2 regions of the Hydrogenophaga sp. PML113 genome follow, and region 2 is predicted to be linked to the other one. Evidence: predicted binding sites of a transcription regulator. Region 2 holds the regulator's gene; the other holds the start of a gene.

Region 1 (3,396 bases), on a different contig from region 2:
GAGGCCGAGTTCTTCGGCGCCCGCAAGGGTGCCTATACCGGCGCCAGCGCCGATCGCGAAGGCTATTTCCAGGCCGCGCACGGCGGCACCCTGTTCCTCGACGAGATCGGCGACCTGCCGCTGTCCATGCAGGCCAAGCTGCTGCGCGCCATCCAGGAACGCCGGGTGCGATCGCTCGGCGCGGTGCAGGAAGACGTGGTCGACGTGCGCCTGGTCAGCGCCACCCACCGCGACCTGCCCGCGCTGGTTCAGGCCGGCCAGTTCCGCCAGGACCTGTACTACCGCCTCAACGTGATCGGCCTGCGCACGCCCGCCCTGCGCGACCGGCCCGAGGACCTGCCCCTGCTCGCGCAGGCCCTGCTGGAGCGCTTGTGCGCCGAGGCTGGCCAGGCCGTGCCCGAGCTCTCGCCAGCCGCACTGGCCTGGCTGCAGGCGCGCGAGTTGCCGGGCAACGTGCGCGAGCTCGAGAACCTGCTGCAGCGCGCGCTCGCGCTGGCCAGCGGCCCCGTGCTGCAACCCGCCGACTTCGGTGAAACCGGCGACACGGAACCCGCCACGCTGCCCGACCCGCTGCCCGACGCTCCAGTGCCGGCCGGCGGGCCCTACCGCTTCGTTCCCCTGGCGCCGGCCGCTTCCGCCGACGAGCCCGCCCTGCCCAGCGACCTGCAGAGCTACCTCGACGAGCAGGAGCGCCAGGTGCTGCTCAAAGCCCTGCAGGAATGCGGCTACAACCGCACCGCGGCGGCGGCACGGCTGGGCCTGAACCTGCGGCAGATCCGCTACCGCATCCAGCGCCTGGGCATCGTGGTCCCCGGCGCGACCGGTCATGGCGACACCGACGCCACCGACTGAGCCCCGCTGGCACGGCGGCTGGTGGCGCGGCGCACGGCGGATCGATTCGCCCAACCATGGCGCGCGGCCGCGCGGCACGGCCGTCGACCTGATCGTGCTGCACTCCATCAGCTTGCCGCCCGGCGTGTACGGGGGCGACGAGGTCGAGCGCCTGTTCACCAACCGGCTCGACTGGGACGCGCACCCTTATTTCCAGTCCATCCGCGGCATCGAGGTCTCATCGCATTTCTTCGTGCGCCGCGACGGGCGGGTGCTCCAGTTCGTCTCCACCGTGCGCCGCGCCTGGCACGCCGGCGCCTCGCACTGGCGGGGCCGCGACAACTGCAACGACTTCTCCGTCGGCATCGAGCTCGAAGGCCTGGAGGGCGAGGCCTTCGAGGCCGCGCAGTACGAGGCGCTGGCGCGCTTGTGCCGTGCGCTGCGCACACGCCACCCCATCGAGCAAATGGCCGGGCACGAGCACATCGCCCCGGGCCGCAAGCGCGACCCCGGGCCGGGTTTTGACTGGCCCCGGCTGCGACAGCTCGTCGGGTGGGACCCCTCGTGTTTTCCCGAGGCTACAGGCTGAGGGTATCGGGGTATTTCCCGCGCCCCCTGCGCGCGCCATCGGACACCAGAGACGGCACGCGGCCTGCGGCCCCGAATCGCCTTGCACCCCGCATGAACACTGCGCTTTTCGCGCGAAACGCAGGCGCGGCCAATGCTGCGCGCGCCCCCTCGCGCGGCAGCTGGTTCCCTGAGGGCATCCATCGGCCGCGATGGATTCACAAACACTATCGGTAGTGCCTTGTTGCCCCCCTACACACCAGATATAGTGTGCCCCCGGATACCCCCCGACCCTGAAAACCGCGCCGCTGCGAGCCCACCCGGCGCCAGGCACCAGGGGCGGACCGACCCGATCACCGAGAACAAATCCTGAATCGAGAGGAACCATGCTGAGCGCAGCCACCCCCCAGTCCCCCGCCGCCAACGTCCCGACATCCGCGCCCGGCGTCTCGCCCTCCACCGCCACGGCCTCCATGTCCGCCTACGCCCAGTACCAGATCATCCGGCGCAATGGCGCCGTGGTGCCCTTCGAGCCCAGCAAGATCGCCGTGGCCATGATGAAGGCCTTCCTGGCGGTGCACGGCACGCAGGGCGCGGCCTCGGCCAGCGTGCGCGAAACGGTGGACCAGCTGACGCAGGTCGTGGTGCGCGCCCTCATGCGTTCGCGTCCGGGCGGCGGCACCTTCCACATCGAGGACGTGCAGGACCAGGCCGAACTCGGCCTGATGCGCAGCGGCCACCATGAAGTCGCGCGCGCCTACGTGCTCTACCGCGAGCGCCGCGCCGCCGAGCGCGCCACCCAGGCCGCCACCGCGCGCGCCGCCGAGCCCCAGCTGCACGTGCTCGATGGCGGCCAGCGCGTGCCGCTGGACATCGACGCCCTCACCCGCCTGATCACCGACGCCTGCGCCGGCCTGGGCGCCGACGTCAAGGCCGACCCCATCGTCGCCGAGACCAAGCGCAATTTGTACGACGGCGTGCCCATGGACGAGGTCTACAAGGCCGCCATCCTGGCCGCGCGCACGCTGATCGAAAAGGACCCCGACTACACCTACGCCACCGCGCGCCTGCTGCTGCACACCATCGTCAAGGAGATCCTGGGCCAGGAAGTGCCGCGGGCGCAGATGGCCCAGCGCTACGCCGACTACTTCCCCGAGTTCATCCAGCGCGGTGTCAACGCCGAGCTGCTCAATCCGGACCTGCTGAACTTCGACCTCGCCCGCCTGGGCGCCGCGCTCAAGCCCGAGCGCGACCTGCAGTTCGACTACCTCGGCCTGCAGACCCTGTACGACCGCTACTTCCTGCACGTGCGCAAGACGCGCATCGAGCTGCCGCAGGCCTTCTTCATGCGCGTGGCCATGGGCCTGTCGCTCAACGAGATCGACCGCGAAGCCCGCGCGATCGAGTTCTACGAGATCCTCTCGACCTTCGACTTCATGAGCAGCACGCCCACGCTGTTCAACAGCGGCACGCTGCGCTCGCAGCTGTCCAGCTGCTACCTCACCACCGTGCCCGACGACCTCGACGGCATCTACGAGTCCATCAAGGAAAACGCCCTGCTGTCCAAGTTCGCTGGCGGCCTGGGCAACGACTGGACCCGCGTGCGCGCCCTGGGCAGCCACATCAAGGGCACCAACGGCGAATCGCAAGGCGTCGTGCCTTTCCTGAAGGTCGTCAACGACACCGCCGTGGCCGTGAACCAGGGCGGCAAGCGCAAGGGCGCGGTCTGCACCTACCTGGAGACCTGGCACCTCGACATCGAGGAATTCCTGGAGCTGCGCAAGAACACCGGCGACGACCGCCGCCGCACCCACGACATGAACACCGCGAACTGGATTCCGGACCTGTTCATGAAGCGCGTGCTGGAAAAGGGCGAGTGGAGCCTGTTCTCCCCCTCCAACACCCCCGACCTGCACGACAAGTTCGGCACCGACTTCGAGAAGGCCTACGTGGCCTACGAGGAAAAGGCCGCGCGCGGCGAGATCAAGCCCTACAAGA
Region 2 (3,396 bases):
AGCAACGAGGTCGAGGCCGAGGTCCGGCCCACGGTGGCGCCCCCGTCCACGGCCATTCCGTCCTGAAGCCGCCCGCCCGCGCGGCCGGCGGGATCCGCAGCCCGCTGGGCTAAACTAGCGCGGTGCGCGACTGGCGATAGGCGGCCACCCCTTGCGGGGATCGGCCGCTGACGTGGACACCCGGCCCCCTGTTCAGGGCGACCACCGGGACAACCACTGGGAAGCGCACCGCCCGCGTCGACAGGCCGGGCGTTCAGCCGTTCGCCTGGGCAGCCCTTGTCACGCGCAAGGTTCCTCGTCATTCAGGACTGCCATGTACGACCGCCGCATCCTCATCGAACAGACCGACCCCGAGCTGTTTGCCGCCATCCAGGCCGAAAACGCCCGCCAGGAACACCACATCGAGCTCATCGCGAGCGAGAACTACGCCAGCCCGGCCGTGATGGCCGCGCAGGGCACCCAACTCACCAACAAGTACGCCGAGGGTTACCCCGGCCGCCGCTACTACGGCGGCTGCGAGTACGTGGACGTGGCCGAGCAGCTGGCCATCGACCGCATCAAGCGGCTCTTCGGCGCCGAGGCCGCCAACGTGCAGCCGCACTGCGGCGCCTCCGCCAACGAAGGCGTGTTCCTGGCCTTCCTCAAGCCCGGCGACACCATCATGGGCATGAGCCTGGCCGAAGGCGGCCACCTCACCCACGGCATGGCGCTCAACATGAGCGGCAAGTGGTTCAACGTGGTGTCCTACGGTCTCAACGAGAAGGAAGAGATCGACTACGACGCCATGGAGCGCAAGGCCCACGAGACCAAGCCCAAGCTCATCATCGCCGGCGCCTCGGCCTACAGCCTGCGCATCGACTTCGCGCGCTTCGCCCAGGTGGCCAAGGACGTGGGCGCGCTCTTCATGGTCGACATGGCGCACTACGCCGGCCTGATCGCCGCCGGCGTCTACCCCAACCCGGTGCCGCACGCCGATGTGGTGACCTCCACCACCCACAAGAGCCTGCGCGGCCCGCGCGGCGGCTTCATCCTCATGAAGGCCGAGCACGAGAAGGCCATCAACAGCGCCATCTTCCCTGGCCTGCAGGGCGGCCCGCTGATGCACGTGATCGCGGCCAAGGCCGTGGCCTTCAAGGAAGCGCTCTCGCCCGAGTTCAAGGCCTACCAGCAGCAGGTGGTGAAAAACGCCCAGATCGTGGCCGAGACGCTCACCCAGCGCGGCCTGCGCATCGTGAGCGGGCGCACCGAAAGCCACGTGATGCTGGTCGACCTGCGCGCCAAGGGCATCACCGGCAAGGAAGCCGAGGCGGTGCTGGGCCAGGCGCACATGACGATCAACAAGAACGCCATCCCCAACGACCCCGAGAAGCCGATGGTGACCAGCGGCGTGCGCATCGGCACCCCGGCCATGACCACGCGCGGCTTCAAGGACGAGGAAGCGCGCCTGACCGCCAACCTGGTGGCCGACGTGCTCGACAACCGCGACCCGGCCAACATCGCCGCGGTGCGCGAAAAGGTCAACGCGCTGACCGCGCGTTTCCCGGTCTACCGCTGAACCCGGAGCGGCGGCGATGCGGTGCCCCTTCTGCGGCCATCTCGAGACCCAGGTGGTCGAGACGCGGGTCTCGGAAGACGCCGACTTCATCCGCCGCCGCCGCCGCTGCGGCCACTGCGAGAAGCGCTTCACCACCTACGAGCGGCCCGACGTCAGCTTCCCGATGGTGGTCAAGAAGGACGGCCGCCGCGTCGAGTACGTGCCCGACAAGCTGCGCGCCTCCTTCGCGCTGGCCCTGCGCAAGCGCCCGGTGAGCACCGAGCAGGTCGATGCCGCGATCGAGCGCATCGAGGAAAAGCTGCTCAACCTGGGCGTGCGCGAGATCCCGGCCAACCGCATCGGCGAGATGGTGATGCGCGAGCTCAAGAAGCTCGACAAGGTCGCCTACATCCGCTTCGCCAGCGTCTACCGCAGCTTCGAGGACATCGACGAGTTCCGGGCGCTGGTGGATGAGGTGAAGCGCTGATGGCCCCCCGGTGCGCGGCCCGCGCCCGCGCAGGAGCCGCGAGGTGAGCACCGGGCCCCTGGCGGCGGCGCTCGAACTGGCCGAGCGCGCCCTCTGGCTGTCGAACCCCAACCCCCGCGTCGGCTGTGTGCTGGTCGCGTCGGACGGCCGGGTCATCGGCTCGGGCCACACCCAGCAGGCCGGCGGGCCGCACGCCGAGGTCATGGCCCTGCGCGACGCCCAGGCGCGCGGCGAAGGCACGGCCGGCGCCACCGCCTATGTCACGCTGGAGCCCTGCTCGCACCACGGCCGCACCCCGCCTTGCTGCGACGCGCTGATCGCGGCCCAGGTGGCGCGCGTGGTGGTGGCCACCACCGACCCCAACCCCCGCGTGGCCGGCCAAGGCCTGCAGCGGCTGCGCGCCGCCGGCCTCGCGGTCGACCTGCTGCCCGGCGACCACCCCATCGCCCGGGCCAGCCGCGAACTCAACATCGGCTTCTTCAGCCGCATGGTGCGCGGACGGCCCTGGGTGCGCATGAAGATGGCCGCCTCGCTCGATGGCATCACGGCCCTGCCCAACGGACAGAGCCAGTGGATCACCGGAGAAGCCGCCCGCGAAGACGGCCACCGATGGCGCGCCCGGGCCTGCGCCGTGCTGACGGGCGCGGGCACCGTGCTCGAAGACAACCCCCGCCTGGACGCGCGCTTGCCGGGCCTGCTGCGCCAACCGCACCTGGCCGTGATCGACAGCCGCCTGGACACCCCGCCCACGGCGCGGCTGTTCGAGCCGCCGCACGGTGGCCTGCCGCGCCAGCGGTGGTTCTTCCATGCCGACGCTGCCGAGCCCCGGGCCGCGGCGCTGCGGGAACGCGGCGCCGACACCCTCCCGATGCCCGGCGCGAACGGCAAGGTCGACCTGGGCGCCGCGCTTCAAGAGCTGGGCCGGCGCGAGGTGAACGAGTTGCACGTCGAGGCCGGGGCCAAGCTCAACGCGTCCCTGCTGCGCGAGGGCTGGGTGGACGAGCTGCTGGTCTACCTGGCGCCCCGCCTGCTCGGCCAGGGAGCCGGCATGGCGCCCTTCGGCCCGCTGGAACGTTTGGCCGACGGCGTGGCCCTGCGCTGGCTGGACACCCTGCCGGTGGGCACCGACCTGCGATTGCGCGCCCGGCTCGAGGGCCGAGACGCATTTCTCACGGACCACTGATCACCCGGGCGCGACCGTTGGCGGTCGAACTACCGCAAAGTGAGTAGCACTTAGTTCTGCATCCGTTTGGCCATGCAGTCCATCGGCTGATGCCCGGCGGGCCTGGCGAAGCGGCTGAACCATCGCGGGCCATGTCGCGCTCGCCCTGCTCCCGTCCCCTGCCCCATCCCGCGCCTGGCCCGGCGCCCATCC

Evidence for each region. The regulator NrdR, encoded in region 2, represses ribonucleotide reductase genes. The targets are predictions, from matches to a motif close to CACNANATNTNGTG.
Region 1: a site for NrdR is predicted at 1,656-1,669, ahead of BHU06_RS10215 (ribonucleoside-diphosphate reductase subunit alpha). Genes of this name have one in related genera too.

The regions. Positions count from the first base shown of each region.
Region 1 covers NZ_MIYM01000004.1:369,767-373,162, forward strand. The annotation lists gene BHU06_RS10205 (sigma-54 dependent transcriptional regulator) at 1-852, shown strand, start outside; gene ampD (1,6-anhydro-N-acetylmuramyl-L-alanine amidase AmpD) at 827-1,420, shown strand; gene BHU06_RS10215 (ribonucleoside-diphosphate reductase subunit alpha) at 1,785-3,396, shown strand, end outside.
Region 2 covers NZ_MIYM01000002.1:402,313-405,708, forward strand. The annotation lists gene BHU06_RS05235 (lytic transglycosylase domain-containing protein) at 1-66, shown strand, start outside; ZMP/ZTP riboswitch at 117-278, shown strand; gene glyA (serine hydroxymethyltransferase) at 314-1,555, shown strand; gene nrdR (transcriptional regulator NrdR) at 1,572-2,021, shown strand; gene ribD (bifunctional diaminohydroxyphosphoribosylaminopyrimidine deaminase/5-amino-6-(5-phosphoribosylamino)uracil reductase RibD) at 2,065-3,204, shown strand; gene BHU06_RS05255 (pilus assembly protein) at 3,336-3,396, shown strand, end outside.